Regions from separate parts of the Cobetia sp. cqz5-12 genome, predicted to be linked through region 2. Evidence: predicted binding sites of a transcription regulator. Region 2 holds the regulator's gene; each other region holds the start of a gene.
What was found. Region 2 encodes LexA, which represses DNA repair genes until DNA is damaged. Its sites were predicted from a motif close to TACTGTNTANNTANACAGTA; they were not measured.

Region 1: the regulator LexA is predicted to act here: its motif matches at 2,053-2,072, upstream of recA (recombinase RecA).
Region 3: the regulator LexA is predicted to act here: its motif matches at 8,683-8,702, upstream of F8A90_RS07475 (LexA family protein).

Annotation. Positions count from the first base shown of each region.
Region 1 covers NZ_CP044522.1:3,715,551-3,725,637, reverse strand. The annotation lists gene mutS (DNA mismatch repair protein MutS) at 1-1,267, opposite strand, end outside; gene F8A90_RS15430 (CinA family protein) at 1,434-1,970, shown strand; gene recA (recombinase RecA) at 2,186-3,253, shown strand; gene F8A90_RS15420 (regulatory protein RecX) at 3,425-4,063, shown strand; gene alaS (alanine--tRNA ligase) at 4,308-6,911, shown strand; gene F8A90_RS15410 (aspartate kinase) at 7,021-8,268, shown strand; gene csrA (carbon storage regulator CsrA) at 8,627-8,818, shown strand; tRNA gene F8A90_RS15400 (tRNA-Ser) at 9,282-9,374, shown strand; tRNA gene F8A90_RS15395 (tRNA-Arg) at 9,397-9,473, shown strand; tRNA gene F8A90_RS15390 (tRNA-Arg) at 9,570-9,646, shown strand; gene F8A90_RS15385 (tRNA dihydrouridine synthase) at 9,988-10,087, opposite strand, start outside.
Region 2 covers NZ_CP044522.1:984,641-994,727, reverse strand. The annotation lists gene mfd (transcription-repair coupling factor) at 1-282, shown strand, start outside; gene F8A90_RS04260 (S-methyl-5'-thioinosine phosphorylase) at 401-1,138, opposite strand; gene F8A90_RS04255 (hypoxanthine-guanine phosphoribosyltransferase) at 1,435-2,016, opposite strand; gene F8A90_RS04250 (mechanosensitive ion channel family protein) at 1,997-3,343, opposite strand; gene nagZ (beta-N-acetylhexosaminidase) at 3,392-4,537, opposite strand; gene F8A90_RS04240 (L,D-transpeptidase) at 4,797-5,339, opposite strand; gene F8A90_RS04235 (TetR/AcrR family transcriptional regulator) at 5,339-6,016, opposite strand; gene lexA (transcriptional repressor LexA) at 6,560-7,189, shown strand; gene F8A90_RS04225 (hypothetical protein) at 7,293-7,532, opposite strand; gene F8A90_RS04220 (DUF6586 family protein) at 7,785-8,264, opposite strand; gene topA (type I DNA topoisomerase) at 8,264-10,087, opposite strand, start outside.
Region 3 covers NZ_CP044522.1:1,748,856-1,758,942, reverse strand. The annotation lists gene F8A90_RS07510 (sodium:solute symporter family protein) at 36-1,511, shown strand; gene F8A90_RS07505 (hypothetical protein) at 1,683-2,819, shown strand; gene F8A90_RS07500 (LacI family DNA-binding transcriptional regulator) at 2,842-3,909, opposite strand; gene F8A90_RS07495 (LysR family transcriptional regulator) at 3,906-4,892, opposite strand; gene F8A90_RS07490 (aspartate aminotransferase family protein) at 5,043-6,392, shown strand; gene F8A90_RS07485 (CoA-acylating methylmalonate-semialdehyde dehydrogenase) at 6,463-7,953, shown strand; gene F8A90_RS07480 (putative quinol monooxygenase) at 8,172-8,483, shown strand; gene F8A90_RS07475 (LexA family protein) at 8,722-9,183, shown strand; gene F8A90_RS07470 (Y-family DNA polymerase) at 9,192-10,087, shown strand, end outside.

The sequences.
Region 1 (10,087 bases), 1.5 Mb from region 2:
CGCGCAGCACTACCGGCGGATTCTCGACCAGCGCCTCGCTGAGCATCGCGGAAAGTGCCGGGAACAGGCGGATGGCATCGCGCAGGTCATCGATGGCGCTGCCTTTCTCGACACTGGCTAGTACGGCGCGCAGCTCGGGCAGGGTGTTGAGGCCATCGCGCAGGCGTGCCATGTCACGAGGGCGTGCGCTGCGCAGCGCGACACGGGCGAGGATACGCTCCACATCGCCGATGCGCTTGAGCAGGCCTTGCAGCTCGAAGGGATAGTCGCCATCCAGCAGACGTTGCACCGCCGCCTGGCGCTGGCCGATCTGGAGTTGATCGCGCAGCGGGCGGTTGAGCCAGCGCTTGAGCAGGCGTGAGCCCATCGCGGTCGCGGTGACGTCCAGCACACTGGCCAGCGTGTTGTCGCTGGTGCCGCCCAGGTTGGTATCGATCTCGAGGTTGCGACGGCTGGCGGCATCGATCACCACCGAGTCATCGCGGCTCTCGACGGCCAGCGCGGTCACGTGGGGCAGGCCGGTGCGCTGAGTGTCGCGTGCATAGTCGAGCAGGGCGCCTGCTGCCGTGACGGCACGTGTCAGGTGGCTGCAACCGAAGCCGTTGAGGTCCTGCACGCCAAACTGATCACACAGCAGGCGCAAGGCGGTCTCGTGATCGAAGTGCCAATCGCTCTGACGGGTCAGGCCGGGGCGCGAGGCCAGGCTGGCGGGCAAGGTGCGGTTTTCACCAACCATCAGCTCTGCAGGTGACAGGCGCTGAATCTCGGCAAGCAGTTCATCATCGCCGCTGACTTCCAGTACGCTGAAGCGACCGGAGGAAAGTTCCAGTGCCGCTACACCCCAAGTGTCGCCATCACGATGCAGTGCCACCAGCAGGTTGTCGCGACTGGCATCCAGCAGCGCCTCATCGTGCAGCGTGCCCGGTGTGACGATGCGCACGACCTTGCGCTCGACGGGCCCCTTGCTGGTCGCCGGGTCGCCGATCTGCTCGCAGATGGCGACTGACTCGCCCATCTTCACCAGGCGTGCCAGATAGCCTTCGGCGCTGTGGTAGGGCACCCCTGCCATGGGGATCGGTGAGCCACCGGAGCTGCCACGCGCCGTCAAGGTGATATCGAGCAGTTGTGCTGCGCGCTTGGCGTCCTCATGAAACAGTTCATAGAAGTCGCCCATGCGATAGAACAGCAGCACGCCGGGGTGCTCGCGTTTGATCTTCATGTACTGCGTCATCATCGGCGTCATCTGGGGCGCGCTGTTCTTGGCCATGGCCATGGACTTCCTTGACTGCACTGCAATGGGAAAAAGCACACATGCGAGAGCACGGCATGCGGGATGCGCGATATTCTACGGACTGGCGCGGCCGGCTCCAATGCCTGTGATGTCTCATGCTCGCTGCCCTTTTCACCCGATGACCTCCACAAGGAGAAAGTTCGTGAGTCAATTGACTGGTACGGCCCCCGAGGCTGCGTGCGCGAATACCCTGGCTGAGCAGTTGCAGGCACTGGCAGTCGCGCGCGGCGTGCGCGTCACCACCGCCGAGTCGTGCACCGGAGGCGGGGTGAGTGCCGCGATCACGGCGATTGCCGGCAGCTCCCGCTATTTCGATGCGGGCTACGTGACCTATTCCAATGCCACCAAGCAGCGCCTGCTGGGGGTCAGCGAGGCATCGCTTGAAACCTTCGGTGCCGTCTCAGAGGCGGTCGTGTGCGAGATGGTGCGCGGCGCCTGCCGCGATAGTGGCGCTGAGCTGGGGGTGGCGATCAGCGGTGTGGCCGGCCCCGGCGGGGGAAGTGACGAGAAGCCCGTCGGCACCGTGTGGCTGGCGTGGGGGAGCGAGGCGCGCCAGCAGGCACGCTGCTGTCACTTTTCCGGCGACCGGCAGGCCGTGCGCGACGCCGCCGTGCGGGAGGCGCTGCAGGGCTTGATCGAGCGCGTGGAGGCCTTGCAGATCGGCACCGAAGACTTGTGAGCCCGATGCAAGCCCCGCATTGAGGGTGCTGCCTGAAAAAGCGCATCACCGGACTGGCAGAGTGACGCAACTTGCGGCATTATACTGTCCATGTATACAGGGTTTTGCCATGACACCTCAGCCGCTAGTCTGACGGTGTCTGCTCAGCTCTCAGTGACAGAATTCTCTATTCCAGGTGGCAGCCCGTGTGGCTCCGCCGTTCGACAGGAGGCCACATGGCAAAGGACGACAATCGTACCAAGGCGCTGAACGCGGCGCTGTCCCAGATCGAGCGCCAGTTCGGCAAGGGCGCCGTCATGCGCATGGGCGATGCCCCGCGTGTGGCCATCCCGTCGGTTTCCACCGGTTCTCTGGGGCTGGATATCGCACTCGGCATCGGCGGCCTGCCCTTCGGACGCGTGGTCGAGATCTACGGTCCGGAATCCTCGGGCAAGACGACACTGACCCTCTCTGTCATCGCTCAGGCGCAGAAGCAGGGCAAGGTCTGTGCCTTCATCGATGCCGAGCACGCGCTGGATCCGTCCTACGCCGAGAAGCTGGGCGTCAATCTGGACGAGATGCTGGTCTCCCAGCCGGACACCGGTGAGCAGGCGCTCGAGATCGTCGACATGCTGGTACGCTCCGGCGGCGTTGACGTCATCATCGTCGACTCCGTGGCAGCACTGACGCCGCGTGCCGAGATCGAAGGCGAGATGGGTGACTCACACGTCGGCCTGCAGGCGCGTCTGATGTCCCAGGCACTGCGCAAGGTGACGGGTCACATCAAGAACGCCAACTGCATGGTGGTGTTCATCAACCAGATCCGCATGAAGATCGGCGTGATGTTCGGCAGCCCCGAAACCACGACTGGCGGTAACGCACTGAAGTTCTACTCCAGTGTGCGTCTGGATATCCGTCGTACCGGTTCCGTGAAGTCCGGTGATGAAGTCACCGGTAACGAGACCCGCGTCAAGGTCGTCAAGAACAAGGTCGCGCCGCCGTTCCGTCAGGCCGAGTTCCAGATTCTCTACGGCAAGGGCATCTATCATGCCGGTGAGGTGATCGACCTGGGTGTGCAGTGTGGTCTGGTCGGCAAGTCAGGCGCCTGGTACAGCTATCAGGGCAGCAAGATCGGTCAGGGCAAGGCCAACTCCGCCCAGTACCTGGAAGACAATCCCGCCATCATGGAGGAGATTGAAGCCCAGATCCGTGCCCAGTTGCTGGCAGCACCGGAAGCCAAGGAAGAGCCGAAAGAGACCGCGGCCGCCGAGAGTGAAGACGACCTGGATATCGATCTCGATTGAGGCTCGTCCCGAAGAAAGAGCAAGAGCGCCAGCCGCCAGGCTGGCGTCATCGCACCGTATCGTTTCCGGCTCGGTGAGATGACCCCAAGGCGCCCGCCCCGATGACTCGGAGGCGGGCGCCTTGCGTTCACGTCCATCGATGTCCTTCTGCTCAACTCCGGGAGCATGACCATGCACGATGACAGCGCTGAAATGAGTGGGCCTGAGTATCAACCGCTCGACTCAGGCGCGATGACGCCGCAACGGCGTGCGCGCAATGATGCCATCGCGCGCCTGGCGCGCCGCGAGCATAGCCGCCGCGAGCTGCACGACTATCTCAAGGAGCGTGACTACCTGCGGGCGGTCAGCGATGACGAGTTGGCAGAGCGCCAAGCCGCGGGCGAGGAGGGCGCGCAGGCGGCCTTGAGTCGCGATGAGGTCGAGCTGCTGATCGAGGAGGTGCTGGAGCGCATGGCCGAGGAGGGCCTGCAATCCGATGAGCGCTTTGCCGCCAGCTTCCTGCGGACGCGCGTCCTGCGCGGCCAGGGACCGAGGCGTATCCAGCAGGAGCTGCGCCAGCGTGGTATCGATAGCGAGACGCTCAATGCCGTGATGCGTGCCGCCAGTGACCCGACGCCGGATGCCTTCGGCCATGTCGAGGCGGTGGATTTCTTCGAGCTGGCGCGCGAGACGCTGGCCAGGCGCTTCTCCGGCCCCGGCGAGGGACACAAGGAGCGCGCACGGCGCGAACGCTTTCTGCTCCAGCGCGGCTTCGACTATGAGCAGCTGCGCTATGCCATGGAGTCCGCCTGGAGTGATGAGGGGGAATAAGGCTAGCGGGTGGCTGTTTGGCTCTCATGACGCGCAAACCGGCGCTTCAAGACATTTCCCCCCCTTTAGCTTGCGCGAACAGGCGTTATACTAGGTCGTCTTGCGACGGCACGGGGCAGGCGCCTTCTTTCATGCTTTTCATTGCACCTCCATGCATACCCACATGGATGAACATGCAGAAACCATGCGGAAGTCATGCAGAAGACCCCCGGAGCGTCTTTACGCACATCGCTACGGAACCTCTATGAAAAGCGCAGAAATCAGAAACGCCTTCCTGACCTATTTCGAGAAGCAGGGCCATACCATCGTTCCCACCAGCTCCCTGGTGCCGAACAACGATCCGACCCTGCTGTTCACCAACGCCGGCATGGTGCCCTTCAAGGATGTCTTCCTGGGCCGTGACCCGCGTGGCTACAGCCGTGCGACCTCCGCGCAGCGCTGCGTGCGCGCCGGTGGCAAGCACAATGACCTGGACAACGTCGGCTATACCGCCCGCCACCACACCTTCTTCGAGATGCTGGGCAACTTCAGCTTCGGCGACTACTTCAAGCGCGAAGCCATCCAGTTCGCCTGGAAGTTTCTGACCGAAGAACTCGGCCTGCCGAAGGAGAAGCTGTGGGTCACCGTGCACGTCAGCGATGACGAAGCCCGTGACATCTGGTTCAACGAGGTCGGCATCGACCAGAACCGCTTCTCGCGTCTCGATGAGGACAACTTCTGGCAGATGGGCGACACCGGTCCGTGTGGTCCGTCCTCCGAGATCTTCTATGACCACGGCGAAGATGTCGCCGGTGGCCCGCCGGGCAGCCCGGACGAGGATGGCGATCGCTACATCGAGATCTGGAACCTGGTCTTCATGCAGTTCGACCGTGACGCCGAGGGCACGCTGCACCCGCTGCCCAAGCCGTCCATCGATACCGGCATGGGTCTGGAGCGTGTCGCGGCCGTGATGCAGGGCGTGCACTCCAACTACGAGATCGACCTGTTCCAGAATCTGCTGGCCGCCGCGGCCGAGATCATCGGTCACGACAACATCGCCACGCCGTCACTGCGTGTAGTGGCTGACCACATCCGCTCGTGCGCCTTCCTGATCGCCGATGGGGTGCTGCCGTCCAACGAAGGCCGTGGCTACGTGCTGCGTCGCATCATCCGTCGCGCCGTGCGTCACGGTCACAAGCTGGGCGCGCGTGGCAGCTTCTTCTACAAGCTGGTCGCGGCTCTCGACAGCGAGATGGGCGATGCCTATCCGGAACTGCGCGCCGCTCGCGAGCAGATCGAGCGTGTGCTGCTCAAGGAAGAAGAGCAGTTCGCACGTACGCTGGAACACGGCATGAAGCTTCTGGAAGAAGCCATCGCTGGCCTCGAGGGCAATACCCTCGACGGCGAGACCATCTTCAAGCTCTACGACACCTACGGCTTCCCGTATGACCTGACCGCCGATATCTGCCGCGAGCGCGAGCTGATCCTCGATGAGGCAGGTTTCCAGGCGGCCCTCGAAGCACAGCGTGATCGCGCCCGTGCCGCCAGCAACTTCGGCGGCGACTACTCCGCCAACCTGGTGCTGGAGGGCGAGACCGTCTTCACCGGTTACGACCAGCTGGAAGGGGAAGCCACCGTCACCTCGCTGTTCGACGCCGAAGGCAATGCCGTCGAGCAGCTCGAGGTGGACACCAAGGGCATCGTGGTGCTCGATACCACCCCGTTCTACGGCGAGTCAGGCGGTCAGGCCGGCGATACCGGTTATCTGCATCTGGATGGCGGCCGCTTCCAGGTCAGCGATACCCAGAAGCAGACCGGCCATCACCTGCACCACGGTGTGCTGATCGAGGGCGCTCTCAAGGTCGGTGACAAGGTGCGTCCGCAGGTCGATGCCGAGCTGCGTGCGGCTTCCGTGCGCAACCACTCCGCCACGCACCTGCTGCACGAAGCGCTGCGACTGGTACTGGGGGAGCACGTTCAGCAGAAGGGCTCGCTGGTCACGGCCGAGCGTCTGCGCTTCGACTTCAGCCACTTTGAGGCGATGACGGCCGAGCAGCTGTCCGAGGTCGAGCGCATCGTCAATGCGCAGATCCTGGCAAATGCCGAGACCACCATCGAGTTCATGAGCCTCGATGAGGCCAAGGCGCGCGGCGCAGCGGCCCTCTTCGATGCCAAGTATGGTGAGGAAGTTCGCGTGCTGACCATCGGTCAGGATGCCTTCTCCATCGAGCTTTGCGGCGGGACTCACGTCAAGCGCAGCGGCGACATCGGCCAGATGCATATTCTCGCCGAGACAGGCATCGCGTCCGGCGTGCGTCGTATCGAGGCCATTACCGGTCGCGCCGCGCGTGACTTCCTGCTCGCGCAGGAAGCGACTCTTGCTCGCCTCGGTGAGCGCCTCAAGGCCAAGCCGGAGCAGGTCGAGGAGCGCGTCAGCAGCCTGCTGGAGCGCAATCGCGGCCTCGAGAAGGAGCTTGAGCGCCTCAAGGCCAAGCTGGCGTCCGCTTCGGCCAGCGACATGCTCAGTGACATCGCGGATGTCCAGGGCATCAAGGTGCTGGCCAAGCAGGTCGAAGGCGTCTCCGGCAAGGAGCTGCGCGGCCTGATGGATGACCTCAAGTCCAAACTCGGCTCCGGCATTCTGGTGCTCGGCGTCGCGGACGGTGACAAGGTCAGCCTGATCGCCGGTGTCACCGACGACCTGACCTCGCGCGTCAAGGCGGGGGATCTGGTGCGCCACGTGGCCGAGCAGGTCGGCGGCAAGGGTGGTGGTCGTGCTGACATGGCCCAGGCCGGTGGCAGTGACGCCGCTTCGCTTCCGGGCGCACTGGCCGGTGTGCCATCATGGGTAGACGCCCAGCTGGGCTGACAGTACAAGATGAAGGCCGGGCTCCTCTTGAGGAGACCCGGCCTCTTTTTGGGCTCACATGAGCTTCATGTGGGGACAACGCAAACGGACACGGATAACGGAAACGCACATGGCGCTATACGTTCAGAAGTTCGGAGGCACTTCGGTCGGCTCGGTGGAGCGGATCAAGGCCGTCGCCGAGAAGGTCAAGCGATTCCGCGATGAAGGCCATCAGATTGTCGTGGTCGTCTCTGCCATGAGTGGCGAGACCAACCGACTGATCGGTCTCGCCAGCGAGATCAATGATGACCCGACACCGCGCGAGATGGACATGCTGGTCTCCACCGGCGAGCAGGTCACCATTTCCCTGCTGGCCATGGCGCTGCAGAAGATCGGCGTCGACGCGACCTCCTACACAGGGGCGCAGGTGGGCATCCGCACCGATAGCGCGCACACCAAGGCGCGTATCCAGCACATCGATACCGATGACCTGCGTGAAGACCTCGACGATGGCAAGGTGGTCGTGGTGGCAGGCTTCCAGGGTGTCGATGAAGAGGGCAACATCACGACGCTGGGTCGTGGTGGCTCTGACACCACCGGTGTCGCCCTGGCTGCCGCACTGAAGGCGGATGAGTGCCAGATCTACACCGATGTCGATGGTGTCTATACCACTGATCCGCGCGTGTGCTCCAAGGCACGTCGTCTGGAAACGGTGACCGTCGAGGAAATGCTGGAAATGGCGAGCCTGGGCTCCAAGATCCTGCAGATCCGTTCGGTGGAATTCGCCGGCAAGTACAATGTTCCCCTGCGTGTGCTGTCTTCCTTCGAGGATGGCCCGGGTACCCTGATCGTCGCTGAGGAAGAAGACAACATGGAAGAACCGCTGATCTCCGGCATCGCCTTCAATGTCAACGAAGCCAAGCTGACTCTGCTCAACACGCCGGATATCCCGGGTGTCGCTTCCAAGATTCTGGGCCCGATCGCCGATTCCAACATCGAAATCGACATGATCGTCCAGAACGTCTCTCCGGACGGCAATACCACTGACTTCTCCTTCACCGTCGCCAAGACCGACTTCAAGGCGACCCAGCGCATCCTGACCGAGACGGTGATTCCGTCCGTCGGTGGTGGTGAGATGCGCGGTGATGACAATATCGCCAAGGTCTCGCTGGTCGGTGTCGGCATGCGTTCTCACGCCGGTGTCGCCTCCAAGATGTTCCGCGTACTGGCAGAAGAAGGCATCAATATCCGCATGGTCTCCACTTCAGAGATCAAGATTTCCGTCCTGATCGACGAGAAATTCATGGAGCTGGCGGTTCGCTCCCTGCATACCGCTTTCGGGCTGGATGCAGAAGCGATCAGTGACGAGACTGCCTGAGTACCACCACGGAGCGTGCAGCAAGGAAGTCGTAAAGACACCGACAATCAATGACTTGCTCAAGTCGTGAAGCGTCGGTGCCCAGGCTGGGGACATTGGTCTGGCTGACGTGCGGCACCTGAAGTCGATAGCGCCCGATGTATTTTCTGTCATTCTTCGGAATGTCAGTCTGTGCATCGGGCGCTTTCATTCAACGTGTCTATCGGGTGTGATGAAGGTATGGCATTGGCCGTCGGAGCATGCATAGCGCATAATTCGAGCTTCATGCATCAGGGTGGTCGACTTGTCCCGGTCGATTGCCGCCTCCACATCCCGTTGAAGTCCCAGCTGTTTTGAATTTCTGACAAGGAGATAAGTCATGCTCATCCTGACCCGTAGAGTGGGTGAAACTCTGATGATCGGAGACGACATCACTGTCACCGTTCTCGGAGTGAAAGGTAATCAGGTGCGTATCGGTGTGAACGCGCCCAAGGACGTTGCCGTCCATCGAGAAGAGATCTATCAGCGCATCCAGCGTGAGAAAGAAGACAACGGCGATGCCATCGCCTGACGGCATGCTGCGCCTGCACGTCGCACAACCCTGCACGACCCGATGAACGCCAGCCATTGTCCCCATGGCTGGCGTTTGCGTGTGTGGGTCTGGCGCAGGCGAGGGCAGTCCGCCTACCCCATGAACAACGACGTACTTGCTTCCATGAGCAGCGGCTCATGCGGGGTGATGAGAGGGTGGCTTGTTCAAGTCTGTGTTCCGTAAGGGAAAAATTTGGCTTTTTTCTCAAAAAGGGGGAGACAAGCCGATTCTGGTTCGGTAATATGCCCGCTCCCTCGAACGAGACGCGACGACAGGCTAGCCATCGTCATGTTCTGGTTCATGCGGGGAGATTGCTTGGGGGCGCGCAGCCTCGAGCCTGTCGTCGAGTGGTGATGAGATGTTCAGCATCGAAGCCAAAAAATCGACACAGGGGCTGGACAAAGCCCAATCAAATGAGTAAGATATGCGCCGTACCTGATGAGGAGAGGTGGCCGAGTGGCTGAAGGCGCTCCCCTGCTAAGGGAGTATAGGGTTTATAGCCCTATCGAGGGTTCGAATCCCTCTCTCTCCGCCATTAGGTACAAATGCAGTAAGATGCGCCCTTAGCTCAGCTGGATAGAGTACCTGACTACGAATCAGGCGGTCGGAGGTTCGAATCCTCCAGGGCGCGCCACTGCAACGCAAGACATGAAGTTGGCAAGACGCAGTACTCGTACGATAAAGTCCTGAAGTCATTTGAAATGCTCAGGCCACAGATTTCAAGGTTTATGCGCCCTTAGCTCAGCTGGATAGAGTACCTGACTACGAATCAGGCGGTCGGAGGTTCGAATCCTCCAGGGCGCGCCAATTGAAAAACCCGCTTCACTGAAGCGGGTTTTTCTTCGTCTGAAGAAAAGTCAGGCAATGAAAGAAGTCAGGCTTTGAGGCCAGGTTCTGAAACAAGGCTCTGAAGCAAGGCTCTGAGGCAAGGTCAGCACCGAGTGATCGCCGCCTGCACGGCCCCGATCCCCGCATTGCTGATTATCTGAGTGTTCTACCGCTTTCCTTGACTGTGATGTCACGCCTTCGGGCGCCCTTTTCGCGAGGGGCGCCCTTTTTTTGGTTCGCTGATCGGGACAGCGAGCGGATCGGGTGTTGGCCGGTGCTGATGTTCAGGTTTCGGTTCCAGTTCAGGCTCCAGTTCAGGCTCAGGCCGGGGTGGTCACGGCTTCTGCTTTCGATGCCTGCGGCGACTCTGGTACCTGAACCGATTCCGGCATGCGAGTCACTGAGGTGAGAAGACTCGGT
Region 2 (10,087 bases):
GTCAAGACCCTGTTCCGCCAGACCCAGCTGCGCCAGCGCGCCCAGGCCCTGGGCATCATCAAGCTGGAGGCCGGCGCCGGGCGGGGTCGCATCATCTTCGGCGCCCAGACGCCGGTCGATCCGCTGACGCTGGTCAACCTGATCCAGCGCCAGTCGGATGTCTACAAGCTGGAAGGCGCCGACACCCTGCGCTTCGCTACCGACATGGATGACGCCGAGAAACGCTTCAGTTTCTGTGAGACCTTGCTGGACCTGCTCAACGCCAAGACCAAGGCCGCCTGACCCACCCACTCACCTCTGTGCACGTGAAAATGCGCAGAACATGAAAACGGCCTGCATCGCGGATGCAGGCCGTTTTTTCTGGTAGTCAGACCGCCGCACCTCTCAGGGGACAAGCGCCTCACGCATGGCGCGCCAGAAGCGCTGCCAGCAAGCACTGCACCCTGGGCATGCCAGCCTCGATAACGGACTCCGTGCCCGCGCGGGTCGGCTCCTCTTCGCCGACGCCTGCGGCATGGCTGATCACCAGACACAGGCTGGCATATTCCATCTCGAGCTCACGGGCCAGTACGGCCTCGGGCATGCCTGTCATGCCGACCAGCGTATTGCCATCGCGCGCCATCAGGCGGATCTCGGCAGCCGTTTCCAGGCGCGGCCCCTGCACCACGCCCAGCACCCCGCCGGCCGTGAGGGGCAGCCCCGCCTCGGCCGCCGCCGCATGCAGTTCCTCGCGCCAGACCCGATGATACGGCCAGGCGAACGACACATGCTGAAACGGCTTGAAACGCCCATCGAAGAACGAGCCCTCGCGACCGGTGGTGTAATCGATCAGTTGGTCCGGCACCACCAGCGTGCCCGGGGTCAGCGTCGGGTCGATACCGGACACGCAGTTGACTCCCACCACATGGGTTGCGCCCGCTTGTTTGAGCGCCCATAGATTGGCGCGATAGTTGATGCGATGCGGTGGCACCTTGTGCGGCTGACCATGACGAGCCAGGAACAGCAGCGGCTGCCCATTCAGACGCCCCTCCACGACACCACAGGAGGCCGCCCCCAGGGGCGTTTCCTGACCGCCGCGCTTGAGCACTTCCATCCCCACCCAACTGCCGAACCCCGTCCCACCGATCACCGCCAGCATCGCCCGCCTCCTTGCCACCCGTGTGCAGGAACCTCTCGGGACCGGACCCTCCGCCCCCCCCCCTCAGCGAACGCTACTCCGAGCCAACCGACAACGACAAGCACAATCGTCATGTCTTGCGTCAAGAGAACAGAAAAGGCCCCGAAAACGACACCACCCGCCGCGGTTGCCCGGGCGGGTGGTGATTGAATGCCAGCGTTGACGATGGCTATCGCACGCGATGGCGATGTCAGCCGGCGATGGCGACTGCCATCGGGCAGGTCCTGATGCAGCTCCTTGGGCTACAGATCTCTGGTCTACAGACCCTTGGGCGCGTAGATGCCCGGCGCGTTACGCCAGTAACCCTTGTAGTCCATGCCGAAGCCGAACAGAAAGCGGTCTTCGACGTCCAACCCACAGAAGTCGGCCTTGAAGCCCGGGAAGGCCTTGCGGTCATGCTTCTTGTCGACCAGCACGCAGCTGGACACGCTGCGCGCGCCGGCTTCACGGCAATACTCGAGGATCGCGGCCAGGGTGCCTCCTTCATCGAGGATGTCATCGACGATCACCACGTCGCGGCCGGCCATCGGCAGTTCCGGGTTGACGCGCCAGAACAGCTCGCCGCCGCGCATCGCGCCACGATAGCGAGTGGCGTGCAGATAATCGACTTCCAGCGGGAAGTCGAGACGGGTCAGCAGCTGGCCGGCGGTGATCAGGCCGCCGTTCATCACGCAATAGAAGATCGGCATGCGATCGCCGAGGTGTTCCGTCAGCTCAACGGCCATGCGGTCGAGTGCCACTTCAAGGTCAGCTTGCGGGATCAGGCAATCGGCGTTGTCCATCACCTCACGCATTTCGTCATGCAGGGCGGTGAGAGTCTCAGGCGTCGGAGTCAGCATCGGGAGTTTCCTGGGTGTCACTGGCCTCATCTCCACGCCGGACAGGCGCAGAAGAGGATGTAGCAGCGGCGGTTGAATCAGAACGGCGGCGGGACCCGCGCGTCTGCGTGTCTGATGACGCCGCGGCGTTCTCTGCCTCGGCGTCGTGTTCATGGTGGCGTCCTTCGAAGGACAGTACATCGGCAAAGTGCAGACGCTGCCCCGGCAGCGCCACCTGGGCATCATGCTCACGGATGATGTCGTGCACCTTGAGCAGGACATCCTGCTTGATCGCGTGGTACTTCACCCAGTCGGTGGTGCGCGTGAAGACATAGACGAAGAAGTTCAGCGAATGCTCACCGTAGGTGGTGAAGTTCACGATCTGGGTGCGCGTCTGGTCGATCTCGTCATGGCCTTCCAGCATCTCGCGTACCGCGGCAACGATGGGGCCGACCTGGGCGGCATCCTCATAGCGCAGCCCCACGGTCTCGAAGATGCGGCGGTTGTACATGCGCGACGGATTCTCCACCGAGATGCTGGTAAAGATGGCGTTCGGCACGTAGAGGGGCCGCATGTCGAAGGTGCGGATGCGCGTCAGGCGCCAACCGATATCCTCGACGGTGCCCTCGATCTCGCGGTCCGGGGAGCGGATCCAGTCGCCGACCTTGAAGGGCCGGTCGAGATGGATCATCAGGGCACCGAAGAAGTTGGCCAGCAGATCCCGCGCCGCAAAGCCGACCGCGATACCGCCGACACCCCCGAAGGCCAGCACCCCTGACAGCGAGACGCCGAGATTCTGCAGGATGGCCAGCCCCACCAGCACGACCACGACCGCACGCAGCAACTTGCTGATCGCCGAGGCCGTGGTGGCATCCATCGCGTTGACGTTGGTGCCGGGCGGCGGCATGGTGCGCAGCGCCTCGAAGCGCTTGACCATGCGAATCAACGCCCAGGCCAGCGCCAGCAGGGTCACGATCTGGCGCGCCGTGCCCAGGTACTTCTCGGCCCCGCTGAGGCTGAACTGGCCGGCGATGATGCCGAGCGCCAGCAACACCCCCATACTGTAGAGCCAGAATGACAAGGGATGACGCAGGCCATGCACCAGGGCGTCATCCCACAGGTTGCGGCTCTTCTCGGCATGCGCCGCCAGGCGAGTGAGCACCACTCGTTCGATGAGGTGCAGCAACAGCACCGCCAGCAGCAGCAGAGCCAGATTGATGCCCCACAGCGGCAGACCAAAGGTCTGCTCGACCCATTGGCGCAGCGGCTCGACCCATTGATTGATCATCTCTTCGGCAGGCGCTGCCAGCTTGTCGGCAGCAGCCTCGGTGGCGGATTGCTCAGCCATGGGAATTCCTTGCCAGTCTTCGACTCGAAAAAGACACCGCGTGCCTGATTATTGCGCGCTACCGGACTCAGAGGCCGACGACGTGTCAGACGCCTCGGCACTGCCAAGCGTGCCCGAGGGCATGGCAACCTGCTGTGATGCCTGGCTGGCCGCCATCGATTCGAGCCGCGCGTGGGTGCGCCGCCAGCGTGCCAGCCCCACCAGGCCATCCAGCGTCGGGCGAGCCCGCGCATAGCGCAACCGCGCCTGGCGCTTGCCTCGGTGGCGCTGCTCATCGTCATCGAGGCTGTCGAGCACTTCGCGCGCGGCGGCCGGGTCATTGCAGACCAGCGCCATGTCACAGCCGGCGTCCAGCGCCAGGCGCGCACGCTCTGCCGGGCCACCTTCCGCGACTGCCGCCGCCATGCCCAGATCATCGGAGAAGATGGCGCCCTTGAAGCCGAACTCTTCGCGCAGCAGGCCCAACCAGCTGGGCGAGAAACCCGCGGGACGTGCATCGAAATCCGGATAGACCACATGCGCCGGCATCACGCCGCCCAGACGCTCGGCGAGGGCCGCGAAGGGCTTGAGATCATGTTCGCGCAGCTCGCGGAACGGACGCGGGTCGACCACGCGCTCCAGATGGGTATCGGCCGAGATGCCACCATGCCCCGGGTAATGCTTGCCGACGGCGGACATGCCCGCCTCCTGCAGCCCATCGATGAAGGCGCCGCCCACCGCGATGACGTCTTCCGGCGTGGCGCCGAAGCTGCGATCACCAATGATGGTCGAGCCCGCCACATCGATATCCAGCACCGGCGCAAAGGTGATATCACAGCCGATGGCTGCCATTTCCATGCCCAGCAGCCAGCCGGCATCGCGTGCCAGACCCAGGCCTGCGGCCTGGGCGTCTTCGCCGCAACCATCACAGTCACGGCCGAGACAGCACTGTGCCAGGCTGCGCATCGATGGCAGGCGTGTCACGCCCTCGCGCAGACGCTGGACGCGCCCGCCCTCCTGATCGATGGCGATCAGCAGGTGGGGATTCACGCTGCGAATCTCGCGGCTCAGCTCCAGCACCTGCTCAGGAGAAGCGCAGTTGCGCGCAAACAGGATGACGCCCCCGACGGCAGGGCGTGCCAGCAGTTCACGTTCGTCGCGGGCGAGGGTCAGCCCCGCAACATCGACCATTACGGAGCCCAGTGGCTGTGTCATGTCATCCTTCCTGTCCATGGCCTGCGGCAGTGATGTCCCGTGTAGAGAGGAATCACGACCGCCAGGACTTCATGTCTTTTACGGGGCTTGGCAGCCTGGAAGAAACGTGATGAATCAGGCTGCCAGCGCGAGGAAAGGCGCAATTCTAGCCGACTGAACCCCTATCGAACAGTCGCGACCAGCTGCACCCCGGCAAGGGACTGCCACACGGATTTCGGTGACGGCTCATGGAGGGTATCAGACTCGGACACCAACGCCTTCAGACATGCAGCAGCACCGGTGTGCCGGGCACGGCCTCGGCAAAGAGTCGCAGCAGGTCGTCATCACGCAAGCGAATGCAGCCGTGGGACGCCGCGACGCCCATGGGTTCCGTGCTGGGCGTGCCATGAAAATAGATGTAGCGGCGCAGACTATCGACCCGCTCACCGCGGGCATTGCGACCGCGATTGAGGCCGGGCTCGCGGCCGCTGAGCCACAGAATGCGCGTCAGGATCCAGTCACGCTCAGGATGCTCTAAGGCAAGCTCAGGCGTGAACACCTCACCCGTGAAGCGCCGTCCGCGATAGACGGCGCCACGCGGATTGCCCGCCCCGATGGCGGCACGAATCACATGCCAGCCGGTTGGCGTGCAACCGCTGCCGTCGAGCTCGCCGATACCGTTGAGGCCGCTGGAGATCGCGCAGGCGTGCACCAGCGCGTCAGGGCCGGCCGCGGGGGGCGGCGCATCACGACTGCCACTCGGCGCGTCATTGCGTATCTCGAGGCTCTGGCGTGAGAGATCCACCGCGACCCAGCAGGCCATCAGCTGGCCGCCTGGGTGACCGCCTCACCATCCCCGAGCGAGGCCGGCAACGGCGCTGCCATCGCCGCGACCACCACCGGCCGCATGTGCTGAATCAGCTCACGCACCGTGGTGTGATGGCCGTATTCGGCCTCCTCGATATCGCGCAGTGCATCCAGGCCCGAGAAGGTGAAGATCACGCTGCCGAGCATGAAGTGCAGGCGCCAGAAGCGCTCGTTGTCCGGCAGATCAGGCGTCGCCAGCTTCAGAAGCTCGGCGAAGCGGCTGAAGACCGTGCCGTAATGCTCGCGGATATAGCGCCGCATGTGGCCCTGCCCCTGGGTATAGGCCAGCCCAAGCAGGCGCATGAAGGTACGCAGGCTGTTGCGCTCGGCCGGCACCTCCAGCACGGTGCGCGCCATCACCTCCAGCAGGACCTCCAGCGGCACCTGACGCCCGGCGTATTGCTGCTCGACGCTGTCGAGTGCCGCGTGGAAACGCTCACTGAACGGATCGAGATAGCGCGCGAAGACCGCCTGGATCAGCGATTTCTTGGAGCCGAAGTGGTAGTTCACCGCCGCCAGATTGACCTTGGCCTTGCTGGTGATGTTGCGCAGTGAGGTCTCGGCGAAGCCGCGCTCGGCGAACAGCACCTCGGCAGTATCGAGGATGCGGGTAACGGTATCGGTCTGGGCCATGGGCGGAACCCTTGTCAGGTAGAAAAGGACTGGAGTCGTAGGTCACGGCGCAAGCCCCGCACGGCGACTCTCTCATGAGGTGGTGCTGGTTCACGGCAAGGCCGCGTACGATCAAGGCATGTTCGAACACGGCCCGCTCGAGCACGGCATGTTTGATCATGCCTCGACCGGCCACCGCCATCGACGAACATTCGTTTGAAACACTTTGATTCTAGCGCGCCATGCCATGACTGACAATTCTCTCGCGTTTCAAACGCCAGAGGTTTAGCCAAGACTGATATTCGCTGAACGCTGACCGTGGCGATCCAAGGACTCGCAATATCCGTCCCTCCCAGACAGCCCGCCTGACCTCATCAGCAGAGCCTTTGACATCGGGCAAGCAAGGTCACCAGACAGCGATCTCTCGACGACTACCTGCCCTTTGAGGCCACCACGCAAGCCACGATGCCTTGCATGACCGCCATGACTGGATACAATGACAGTTGTATGGATGCACACCCCGTGCCGTCAGCTCAAGATGCCGCCCAGGCCAAAGGCAATGCCATGACCCAGCCGCTTACTCCGCGCCAGCAGGATGTCTTCGACTTCATCATCAAGACCATCAAGTCCTCTGGCTACCCGCCGACGCGGGCCGAAATCGCCCAGGCGCTGGGCTTCCGCTCGCCGAATGCCGCCGAGGAGCATCTGCGCGCCCTCAAGCGCAAGGGCGCCATCGAGATGGTGCCGGGCACCTCACGCGGCATTCGCGTGCCGTCGCTGGCTGACGTCGACGACAGCGCCAACGATGGCCTGCCGGTGATCGGGGAAGTGGCTGCCGGCAGCCCGATTCTTGCCAGCGAGCATATCGACCGCCACTGTCCGCTGCCGAGTGACTACTTCTCGCCGGCTGCCGACTACCTGCTGCGTGTGCGCGGCGTGTCGATGAAGGATGTGGGGATTCTGGAAGGCGACCTGCTGGCCGTACACCGCACCACCAGCGTGCGTGACGGCCAGATCGTGGTGGCCCGCCTGGGGGATGAAGTCACCGTCAAGCGCTTCCGCCGTGACGGGCACTACGTATGGCTGGAAGCCGAAAACGAGGACTTCTCGCCGATCAAGGTCGACCTGCGCACGGACAGTCTGGAGATCGAGGGTCTCGGGGTGGGCGTCATCCGCGATGGTGGCCTGCACTGAGGCCTTGACCAGCAGCGCTTTGCCCAGCAGAAAAGCCGCACGCATCGCACAAAAAAACCCGCCTCGAGGCGGGTTTTTTTGTGCGCGAAGCATGAGCGATGAATCAGTGCACGATGCCTTCTGACTGCTCGTCCTCGTCTTCTTCGCCATCCCAGAGGCGAGTCCGGGTGATGGCGTGGTCGATCATCTCACGCGCGACCTCGAAACGATTGTCACGCAGCAGATCAGCGGCCTCGTCCGAAATGCGAATGCTGAGCAGCGGCTCACCTTCGCTTTCCGCGGCGCGCAGAATCACTTCACCATCTTCCATTTGCACAATTTCAAGTACGGCGGGATCGGACACGTCATTCCTCCTGCACGGCATCTCGCGAGATACCGGCGTCGTTGTAATCGTCAGCGCGACGGCTGGCAAGCCCGGCACCGCGCTGCCATCAGCGACGCAGAAAAAAGTACGACCACAGCCAGAGCCATGGTCGTACCGGAGAATGCAGGGCTTGCCACAATGCGATCAGTCTAGCACCCGTGAAGGCGAAACGTCACCCGATTGCCATCCGCCAGTCATCACCAGCGTGCAGCACCAGATCAACGCCTGAACCTACCACTCGACACTCGACTCGCGCAGCTGCGGCAGCAGCGCCTTGAATGCCGTGATGGCAGCGCTGAGCCGCTCGGCCAGCGAGGCGTTCGAAGCTGCCGCGATGATCAGGCCATCACCACGCGAGCGCGATTCCTCGCGGCGAGCGGCACCGTCCTCTTCATGCAGGCGGGTCACATCCGCGACCAGCTCAGACAACCAGCTGTCGGGACGCTCCAGCAGGCTGCGCAGCTGCTCGACCTCGGCAATGGGCGTCGGCGGGGTGGAAAGGCGCTCACGCCAGCCACCCTGCGGCCAGCGCGCTGTCACGGCACACTCTTCCAGCAATGACGCCAGCGCAAGCTCCAGTAGGGCGAGCGCGCCCTCCTCACCGGCCATGCGTCGTGCCACGGCATGCTCATCGTCGCCAGAGGCTGCTGACTGGGCCAGCAGCAACTCGGCCTGATACAGCAGCTGATTGGTACGGGCACGCTGGCTCATCAGCTCTTGGCTCCCTTGCGCTTGTCCTCGACGACCCAGCGGCCGTTGTCATAGGTCGCCTTCCAACCGGTCGCCTTGCCTTCCTCATCGGTCATGACGTATTGAGCCTTGACCTTGCGCGAGAAGCGAATCTGCGCCGGACGTCCGTCCGGGTCCTGATCCGGGGCATCAAGAATGAAGTGATACTTCTCCGGCAGCTCGTCGGCATGCGCCTTGAGCTCCTTGACCAGCGGCGGACGCGTCTCGCGATTCTTCGGGAACTGACTGGCCGCCAGGAACAGGCCACTGGCGCCATCGCGCAGTACGTAGTGGTCCTCGACCTTGACGCAGGCAAGTTCCGGCATCGGAATCGGGTCCATCTTCGGCGGCGCTACCTCACCGGACTTGAGCAGCTTGCGGGTGTTCTTGCAATTCTCGTTGGTGCAGCCGAAGTACTTGCCGAAACGCCCGGTCTTGAGCTGCATGTCGGAGCCGCACTTGTCGCACTCGATCACCGGGCCATCGTAACCCTTGATGCGGAACTGTCCTTCCTCGACCTCGTGACCGACACAGTCCGGGCTATTGCCGCAGACGTGCAGCTTGCGCTGCTCATCGATCAGGTAGCTGTCCATCGCGGTGGCGCAGATCGGGCAGCGACGCTTGGCGCGCAGCGCATCCGTCTCGGCATCTTCACCGGCATCGGCCGCCACGGCTTCATCGCCCGGCAGCAGATCGATGGTGGTCTTGCAGCGCTCCTTGGGCGGCAGGTTGTAGCCGGAACAACCCAGGAAGACCCCGGTGGAGGCGGTACGGATCTGCATCTCGCGCCCACAGGTCGGGCAGGCGATGTCCGTCGGCACCGGCTGGTTCGGACGCATGCCCTCTTCGGACTGGGCGTGGTCCAGCTCGGCCTTGAACTCGGCGTAGAAGGTGTCCAGCAGCTCGCGCCAGTTGCGCCCGCCATTGGCCACCTCATCGAGATAGTCTTCCATGCGCGCCGTGAAGCCGAAGTCCATCAGGTCCTTGAAGGACTCGCTGAGGCGATCGGTGACGATGTCGCCCAGCTTCTCGGCATAGAAGCGACGGTTTTCCAGCGCCACGTAGCCACGGTCCTGGATGGTGGAGATGATGGCGGCATAGGTGGACGGACGGCCGATACCGCGCTTCTCCAGCTCCTTGACCAGGCTGGCCTCGGTGTATCGCGCCGTGGGCTTGGTGAAGTGCTGCAGCGGCTGCAGCTCGACAAGGTCCAGCTTCTCGCCGATGGCAAGATCCGGCAGCGACTGATCCTCTTCCTTCTTGCCCATCGGCTTCATGACACGCGTGTAGCCGTCGAACTTGAGCACACGGCCCTTGGCACGCAGCTCGTAGCCATCCACTTCGATGGTCAGCGTGGAGGACAGGTATTCGGCCGGCAGCATCTGACAGGCCACGAACTGACGCCAGATCAACTCATACAGACGCTCGGCGTCACGCTCCATACCGGCGAGATCGGTGGCGCGGCGCGACACTTCGGAAGGACGAATCGCTTCGTGCGCTTCCTGGGCGCCCTCCTTGCTGGAGTAGACGTTGGCCGCTTCCGGCAGGTAGTTGCTGCCGTATTCTTCGCTGATGAAGTCACGCGCCGTGGCCACCGCGTCCGCCGACAGATTGGTCGAGTCGGTACGCATGTAGGTGATGTAACCCGCCTCGTAGAGACGCTGGGCCATCATCATGGTCTTCTTGACCGAGAAGCCGAGACGACCACTGGCCGCCTGCTGCAGGGTCGAGGTGATGAACGGCGCGTTCGGCTTGGAGCGCGTCGGCTTGTCTTCACGATTGGTGATCGCGAGCTTGGCCGTGCG
Region 3 (10,087 bases), 760 kb from region 2:
TCATAGAACAATCAACAATAAACGGAGACTCGACAATGGCTTGGTACTACTCCTATATCATTGGCTATTTCGTGATCATGTTCGCGATCGGCTACTACTACTTCCGCAAGGTGAAGACCTCTGACAGCTATCTGATTGCCGGCTGGAACATGGGCTACTGGAAGATCACCGGCACCACCATCAGCACCTGGTGTGGCGCGGCAGCCTTCATCGGCTGGATGGGCATGGGCTTTTCCAAGGGGCTTTCCGGCTACTTCATGTTCGCCCTGCCCGGCATCGTCGCGAGCCTGATGCTGGTCATCTTCTTCAGCCGCCCGTTGCGGCGCAAGAAGCTCTATACCCTGGCAGACCTGTTCGGGCGACGTTTCGGCCGCAAGGCCAGTCTGTTTCCCTCATTCTTCTCGGCCTTCGTCTACTCCGTGCCTGCCACCGCGATCCAGATCATCGGCATGAGCACCATTCTCACCGTGGTGCTGGGGCTAGAGTTCAATACCGCCATCTTCGTGTCGTTTGCACTGATTCTCGGTTTCACCATTCTGGGAGGACTTGAAGCCGCCATCGTCACCGATGCTCTGCAGAGCATCCTGTTGATCGCCGGCATCATGGTGCTGGGCTTTACTGCCCTGAGCCATGCCGGGGGCCTGGAACACGCCCTGCTCAATACACCGATCGAGTTCCTCGCCCCGCTGCCCGAGGGCAAGACGATGGAGGTGGTGACCTTCGCGCTGACGGTGGCGCCGTTCTACCTCGTCTGGCAGTGCACCTGGCAGCGCATCTTCGCCTCCGAAAGTGAAGATGTGGCCATCAAGGCCGGCGTATCAGGCTTCTCCATCGTGATGCTGATTTCCTTCCTGCCCTACTGCATCGGCGTACTGGCGCGTCAATTCGTGCCACTGGATACCTCGGCTGACCACGTCTTCTCCTACGTCACCATGCAGTTGCTGCATCCGGCCATCGGCGGGCTGGTCATCGTGGGCCTGCTGGCCGCCCTGATGACCTCGGCGGATTCCTACATCCTGCAGGGCAGCTCCAATCTGGCGCATGACCTCTACGGCAACTTCATCAATCGGCAAGCCAACGAGAAGCAGAAGATGGCCTCGGCGCGTCTTAGCGTCGTCATCATCAGCGTGCTGGGTCTGGGCGTCACCTTCCTGATGACCGACATCATCTCGGCCTACCAATGGGCGCTGCGCATCTCGGCCACCACGCTGATCTTCCCGTTCTTCGCGGTGATGTTCTGGAAGCATGCGACGTCCAGGGGCTGCATCAGCAGCATGGCGAGTGCCCTGAGTGTCACCGCCCTCTGGCCCCTGCTGTCGACTGGCATCGACCCCGCCTACCCAGGCTTCATGACGTCGCTGATCGTGCTGGTGGTGGTCAGCAAGCTGACCCGCCATGGCCCCAGCGAGGATGTCGCGGCCTATTACTGGGATGGTGCTGAGTCACACGCCGCAAGCGCTCTTGCGGACACCGCCAAGCCGGATATCGCACTGGCCTCGAAGGCCAGCTGAGCGAGGCCAGATCACCAGGACCGTAAAGACAGGAAGTGGCTCGGGGCTTGTCGTTGCCACGAGCCATTTCACCGCCCCCTGGTGCCTGGCTTGCCGCTTGCTTGTGATCTCTTCACCCGCTGACTGATCAGCAGGACTCTCTGGCACGCCGTCATGACAAGGACGACTCACATGACCCGAGCAGTACCGACTTCCCGCAGCGCCGCCATGCCAGCCACCCATCGTGTCCACAACCCCTACGCCCCACTGGGCGAGCCAGAGCGTCAGCCCGGCACGCGCTGGCTCAAGGGCAATATCCATGTGCATACCTGCGAAGCGCTCGATGAGAGCATTTCGATGGACCGGATTCATGGCGAGGATCATGACGAGGTGATCCGGCGCTCACAGGCCGCCCCCTTCCACTTCGATTTCGTGTGCACGTCGGTTCACCCCTACCTCAACAACATCGAGCTGTTCTCACGTGGCGAGCAGCGTGATGACTTCGTGGTGATTCCGGGACGCGAGATCCAGAACGACACCATCGACGATGGCGGCTATCTCGACGGCTATTTCGCCGGCGAGCATTCGAAATATCTGCATGTGCTGAGCATGGGCAAGGTCGGCGGCCTGTCGATCTGCGCGCATCCCAACTTCTTCGAGACCACCCGACCGCGTCCAGGCGGCGAATGGGCACAGATCAAGAAGACGCTGCTCACACCCTGCGAACGCCTTGCCGAGCTCAACATCATGGGCATGGAGGTCTACAACGGCCTTTCCATCCTGGAAGAACACATGGGGGCCAGACCCTACGCACCACACATGGCAGAGCCCTGCTGGGATGATCTGCTCTGCGAGGGGGTGCGTTGTGCCGGCTTTGCCGGCAATGACGAGTTCTATCGTGAGCAGTACATCTACGAGAACTATGCCCCGCTCGGCTTCATCATGGTCGAGGCCGCCCTCACCGAAGCCGATATCCTGCGCAACGTGAAGCGTAACCGCTTCTATGCCAGCACCGGGGTGATGCTGGCCGATACGCCACTGGCAATGTCTGAACAGGAGGGTCACTACACCTTCCGTGTCAGCGCACTTGGCAAGGTGAAATGGAAGGCGATGGTTCAGCGAGACATGGACTCCGCAGGCCCGAGCGAGCCAGACGCGCCGCAGCTGATCGAGATCACGGCCCCCACCGCTGCATCAGAGTGGGAGCTGGAGCTGGACGGTGACTGGAAGTACGTGCGCTTTCAGGCCGAGTCGCTGGACAACCCCCTGCACCGCGCCTGGTTGCAGCCGATCTATGGCCCGGGCTGGGTCGACGACAAGACGCTGTGAATCAGCCCCCTTGAGCAGGTGCTCAGTCCGAGCTGGGTACCAGGCCTGCACTGCCGCGAATCACCAGCGATGCGTCCAGCAAGCGTGACGTCAAGGGCGCGTCGTCCTCGAGATGGCGGATCAGCGACTGGGCGATCACCTCGCCCATCTCCTCCACCGGCAAGTCTACGGTCGTCAGCGGTGGATTGAGGAACTCCGCCATTTCCAGGTCATCGAAACCCACCACCGAGACCTGTTGCGGCACACGGATTCCTCGCCGCTGCAATGCGAGCATGGCACCACTGGCCAGCACATCATTGAGGCACATCACGGCGGTGATGCCATCCCGCAGGCCGCCTTGCCCTTCGCCATCGAGCGCGCACCCCAGCTCACACTGAAGCTCGCCTATCGCGACACTTGCCCCCGCGGTGGTGACATCGACGAACTGATCCAGCTCGCGGTCGGCGCTGGCACTTTCAAGCGTCCGCAGTGCGGCAACGGCGCCGTCGTAGCGCAGGCGTGCACGGTCGTTGTGCGCCAGCGGCTCGGAGAGGATGACGATACGTTGATGGCCCAGGGACATCAGATACTCCGCCAGCGCCCTGGCAAGACCGTAGTTGTCATAGCCCACCGTGATCAACGGCGAGTCCGGCAGATAGATGCTGTTGAAGACCACCGGCACCGAAAAACGCGTCAGATAATCCAGCGTCTCGGGAGAATGACTGCCACCGGGCAGAATCACGGCGTCCACCCCCATGTTGACCAGCTCGCGCACCTTGTCGAATTCCGACACCCGTCCCTTTTGCGTCGTGGTCACCAGCAGACTGTAGTGCGCCCGCGCCAGCGCGCCTTCCAATGCGTCGATGAACTTGGCGTAGATCTGATTCTCGAAGGTCGGTATCACGATTCCCAGGGTGCGCGACTGATGCTGAGACAGCACGCGCGCGGCATTGTTGGGCAGAAAATCAAGAGCGTCGGCCGCCGCTAGCACCTTGTCGGCCGTCTTCTTCACCACCTTTTCCGGATTGTTGAGCACCCGCGAGACCGTCGCGACCGACACCCCCGCCAGCTGGGCGACTTCCCTGACCCCGGCACGCTTGGGCTTGTTCATGGCTTGCTCTCCCTCACTGACTGCGCTTTTCGGGCCGGTTTCGCCTGACGCAGGGCATCCAGCTCGGTCAGATAACGCTCCAGCACCAGATTGGGCGGGCGGCTCTTGCGCGTGATGGCGCTGTAATAGGTGACATAGGAATTGGCCACCGGGCTGAGCGCCTGCATCTGGCCATCGCGCACCCAGCGCTCGGCATAGTGGGTGGGCAGATAGCCGAGATAGCGCCCGGAAAGCACCAGGAAGGCGATGCCCTCGCGGTCAGTCGCGGAGGCGGCGGCTTTGAGCGGCTCATGCAGCGCCTTGATCGCAGGCGTCTGCGCGTAGGCCGGCAGCACCGCATCATGCTGGCGAATCTCTTCCTCGCCCACCGGACGCCCCCGCGCGAGGGTGTCGCCCGCGCGGGGTTCACGGAACAGCACATGGCCCCGCGCGCAGTAAAGGCAGGAGGTTTCCTCGTAGAGCGAGCGATACTCAAGCCCCGGCAGCGTCTTGAGTGTCGGAATGACCCCGGTATGCAGGCGGCCATCCAAGACGGCACGCTCGATCTCGTTGGGGGGAATCATGCGGATGTTAATCATCACTTCCGGGCCGTGGCCCTTCAGCGCACTCAGCGCATCCGTGATGTGCATCTCGGGCATGGTGACCAGATTGTCGGTGATGCCGATGTTCAGCTCGCCCTTGAGCCAGGCGTGCAGTCCGTTGATGCGCGTGCGAAAGCCCTCTGCCGCCGCCAGCATCTGCATCGCGGCTTCATGCACGTCTCTTCCCTCATTGGTGAGCGCGAAACCACTGCGCCCCCGCTGACAGAGCTTGAGGCCAAGCCGCGTCTCCAGGTCACTCATCGCCATGCTGATGGCGGAGCGACTGATGTTGAGCTCGATCTCGGCCGCCGAGAAACCGCCGCACTCCACCACCTTGCGAAAGATGCGCAGCAAGCGCAGATCGGCATCGCCAAGCTGTCCCCTCATGCCGTCCTTGCGCATGGTCTGCCCTCCTGAGTTCCACGACATGGAAAGTTAAGTAAATGCTTTCCTGAAGATAAAGACAACGGCATTTATCTTATCAAAAGGGCTTTCTAATCTAGCCAGACAGGAGCCGAGATCTAACAACAACAGCACTCTTCGGGAGACATCATGACCGCCTTCGACACATCCCCTTCCGCCCAGGCAGGCTTGAGCCAGGAGCAGCTCGATGCCTACTGGATGCCCTACACGGCCAATCGGCAGTTCAAGCAGGACCCGCGCATCATCACCAAGGCGCAGGGAGCCTACTTCACGGACTCACAGGGCCGTCAGATCTTCGATGGCCTGTCAGGCCTCTGGACCTGTGGTGCCGGCCATTGTCGTCCGGAAATCGCCGAGGCGGTCAGCGCGCAGCTACGCGAGCTGGATTACGCACCCGCCTTCCAGTACGGCCATCCCAAGGCCTTCGAGCTGGCGCATCGCATCAAGACGCTGATGCCCGAGGGGCTGGATCACGTCTTCTTCACCGGCTCCGGCTCCGAAAGTGCCGACACCTCACTGAAGATCGCGCGTGCCTACTGGCGCAAGAAAGGCAAGCCGACCAAGACCAAGCTGATCGGACGCAGCAAGGGTTATCACGGCGTCAACTTCGGGGGTTTCAGTGTCGGTGGCATCGGCGCCAACCGCTCGCTCTATGGTCAGGGGGTCGATGCTGATCACCTGCCGCATACCCTGCTCAAGGAGAACGTCTTCACCCCCGGCATGCCCCAGACCGGTGCCGAGCGCGCCGATGAGCTGCTGGAGCTGATCGCGCTGCATGATGCCTCCAACATCGCCGCCGTCATCGTCGAGCCGATGGCAGGCTCCGCCGGCGTGCTGCCGCCGCCAGTGGGCTATCTCAAGCGCCTGCGCGAGATATGCGACCAGCACGATATCCTGTTGATCTTCGATGAGGTCATCACCGGCTTCGGGCGCATGGGCGCCATGAGCGGCGCCGAGGAATTCGGGGTCACGCCGGACATCCTCAACGTCGCCAAGCAGATCACCAATGGCGCGGTGCCGATGGGTGCCGTGGTCGTCAAGGGCGACATCTACCAGACCTTCATGGACAACGGCGGCCCCGACTACATGATGGAAATTCCCCACGGCTACACCTATTCCGGTCACCCGGTGGCGTGTGCCGCGGCGCTGGCATCTCTCGATGTGCTCGAGAATGATCAGCTCCTCCCGCGCGTCCGCGAACTGAGCCCGGTGTTCGAGAAGAAGCTTCATGAGCTCAAGGGCACCCGCTACATCACGGACATCCGCAACTACGGCCTGGCCGGCGCCCTGCAGGTCGAGGCCTATCCCGGCGAGCCGGCGCGGCGCCCGTATGAGATTGCCATGCACTGCTGGAAGGCCGGTTTCTATGTCCGTTACGGCGGCGACACCATCCAGCTGGGTCTGCCGTTCATCACCGAACACGATGAGCTGGACCGCCTGATCAACGCCCTCGGCGATGCCTTCGCCGCCCAGCACTGAGGGGCACGGCGAGCGCCGACCCTATCTTCACTGCCAATTTTCCTGCACGTCATCCCATGGAGCCCACCCAATGAAGACGCTCGGACACCTCATCAACGGCAACATCGATCACAGCGAAGGCCGTACCCAGGACATCTTCAATCCCTCCACCGGTGACGTCGGCGGTCAGGTGCGCCTGGCCAGCAAGGCGACGGTCGAGGAAGCCATCGCGGCCGCCGAGGCCGCCTTCCCGGAATGGCGCAACACGCCGCCGATCAAGCGCGCCCGAGTGATGTTCCGCTTCAAGCAGCTGCTGGAAGAACACGCCGACGAGATCGCCCGCCTGATCGGTCAGGAGCACGGCAAGATCTGTCACGATGCGCTGGGCGAATTGCAGCGCGGCATCGAGAATGTCGAATATGCCTGCAGCGCCCCGGAACTGCTCAAGGGCGAGCACAGCCGCAATACCGGCCCGGGCATCGATTCCTGGAGCGAATTCCAGCCGCTGGGCGTGGTTGCCGGCATCACGCCGTTCAACTTCCCGGCCATGGTGCCACTGTGGATGTACCCGATGGCGATCGCCTGCGGCAACACCTTCGTCCTCAAGCCCTCCGAGCGCGATCCGACCTCCACGCTGTTCATCGCTGAGCTGCTGATGGAGGCTGGGCTGCCGGCCGGCGTCATGAATGTCGTCAATGGCGACAAGGAAGCCGTCGATACGCTGCTGGATGACCCGCGCATCCAGGCGGTCAGCTTCGTCGGCTCCACCCCGATCGCCGAATACATCTACAGCCGCGCCGCGGCCAACGGCAAGCGCTGTCAGGCCCTCGGTGGTGCCAAGAACCACGCCATCGTGATGCCGGACGCCGACATGGAATACGTCGCCAATTCATTGAATGGCGCCGCCTTCGGCTCCTCCGGTGAGCGCTGCATGGCACTCTCCGTCGCGGTGGCCGTAGGCGATGACGCCGCCGACAAGCTGATCGCGCAGATGAAGCAGCAGATGGAAGGCCTCAAGGTCGGTGTCTACAGCGACAAGGGCAATGACTTCGGCCCGCTGATCACCGCGGCCCATCGTGACAAGGTGGTCGGCTACATTGACAGCGCCGAGCAGCAAGGTGCCACTGTCGTGGTCGATGGCCGCAATCCGCAGGTGGAAGGCGGCGAGAACGGCTTCTTCGTCGGCGGCACCCTGATCGATGGCGTCACCCCGGAGATGACCTGCTACCAGGAAGAGATCTTCGGCCCGGTGCTGCTGGTCGTGCGCGCCGATTCGATGGATGAGGCCATGAAGCTGATCAATGATCACGAATACGGCAACGGCACCTGCATCTATACCCGTGATGGCGAAGCCGCCCGCTACTTCAGTGATCATATCCAGGTCGGCATGGTCGGCATCAACGTGCCGCTGCCGGTACCGGTCGCCTATCACAGCTTCGGTGGCTGGAAGCGCTCGCTGTTCGGCGATCTGTCCGCCTACGGCCCGGACGCGGTGCGCTTCTACACCCGCCGCAAGACCATCACCCAGCGTTGGCCTTCCGCCGGTCTGCGTGAAGGCGCCCAGTTCGCCTTCCCGTCCTGATCGATCGCCTTCCCGTTCTGATCCGCAAATCATCGTCGGATAACAACTGCGCCGGACAGCCCTGCTGTCCGGCGCTTTCGTGTGCTCATCAGGCAGGGTCATGCCGGCAGTCAGCCACCTCCCCCTTGCAGTGGCCAGAAACGGCTCCACATAATCAGGACATCTCATCACGAGAATCCCGACAACACCGGCGGTCAGTACCGTCACAAGGAGCCAAGATGATCTGGGTAATCGCCACCGTTACCGCCAAGGAAGGCCACGTTCAGGATGTCTTCAATGAACTCTGCGCCGTCGCGCCCACCGTGCGCGAGGAAGATGGTTGCCACGCCTACCACCCGTGCCTGGATTCCGAACGCGCCGCCGACAAGGACAACGACCCACGCCCCGACACCATCACCGTGGTGGAAGCCTGGGAATCCCACGATGCCCTGCAGGCCCACCGCGAGACCGAACATATGCAGCGCTTCCGCGACAACGCCGGTGACTGGATCGCCGATGGCGATATCCGCATCCTGAGCCCGGCGGGTTGATAGAAAAGCATTGAGAAAGACCCAAAAAGCCCGACCTCCTGAAGGCCGGGCTTTTTCGTGAGATACCGCCGAGCGATATCCGCTAGCAGCTTTACCTGTCGTCCACCATTGAACACAGGTACACCCCGTCTGAGCTGCGTCTCGTGAATGTGCAGCTCTCACAGGGATTATCGGTTGCCTGAGGGCTTCTCAGCGCCGATACTGTACATGAATACAGTATCGAAAGGAGACCCCACCCATGACCGTATCTGCCGCTCAGCCGTCCCACGCCTCGCTGGCTCGCCCTCATCCAACGCCGGAGCCCTGTGCGCTGCCGCACCCCCACATCACGGGGCGCGCTGGCATTTCCGGCTTTCCCTCACCGGCGGAGGATTACGCGGGGCGCACGCTGGACCTCAACGAGCGGCTGATCAAGCGCCCGGCAGCGACCTTCTTCATGACGGTGGCGGGTGACAGCATGGAAGGCTTCGGCATCTATGAGGGCGATACCCTGGTGGTGGACCGCTCCATCGATGCCCGTCCCGGGCACATCGTGGTGGCGCTGGTCGAGGGCGAGGTAGTGGTCAAGCGTTATGAGCTGATCGGTCAGCGCCCCTATCTGAGCTCCGGCAATGCTCTGTATCCACCGGTCGCGATTTTCGACCTCGAATGCCAGGTCTGGGGGGTGGTGCGTTCCGTCATCCACGAGTACGCGGTATGAATACGCCGATGATCGGACTGGTCGACTGCAACAACTTCTACGCCAGCTGCGAGCGAGTGTTCGACCCGCGCCTGGTAGGACGCCCTGTCGGCGTGATGTCCAACAATGACGGCTGCGTGATCGCGCGCTCCAATGAACTCAAGGCGCTGGGCGTGGAGATGGGCACCCCCGCCTTCCAGCTGCAGTCACTCGTCCGTGAGGGACGCATCCACCTGCTCTCCTCCAATTACGAGCTGTATGGCGACATGTCGGCGCGTGTGCGAGAGGTGCTGGAGGAATATTGTGCCGGGGTCGAGCCCTACTCCATCGATGAGATGTTCGTGCGTTTCGATGGCTTTGATCGCAACTCGATGCTGACGTTGAGCCGCACCCTGCACCGCAATGTCCGCAAGTTCACCGGCATCCCCGTATGTGTCGGGGTCGCGCCAACTCGAACGCTGGCCAAGCTGGCCAATCGCGCTGCCAAGAAGCGTCCGGAATTCGGTGGTGTCTGCGTGCTGGAACCCGATGAAGTCGGCACCCAGCGCCTGCTGGCCGATACGCCACTGGGCGATGTCTGGGGCGTGGGCCGACGACTGGTCGAACGCCTGGCACTGCAAGGCCTGCACACGGCCTGGGACCTGCGCTGCGCCGACCCGCGCGCCATCGGCCAGCGGTATTCCGTGGTACTGGAACGCACCGCGCGCGAACTGCAAGGCACGCCCTGCTTCGAGATGAATGATGCCGATGACGCTCGCCAGCGCATCATGACCTCGCGCTCCTTCGGGCGCATGACCGGTGACTTGAATGAACTCAGGGACGCCATCCGCCAGCATGCCCAACGCGGCGCCGAGAAGCTGCGCCATCAAGGCAGCCTGACACGCGCCGTGCTGGTCTTCCTCAAGAGCAATCGCCACCGCCCCGA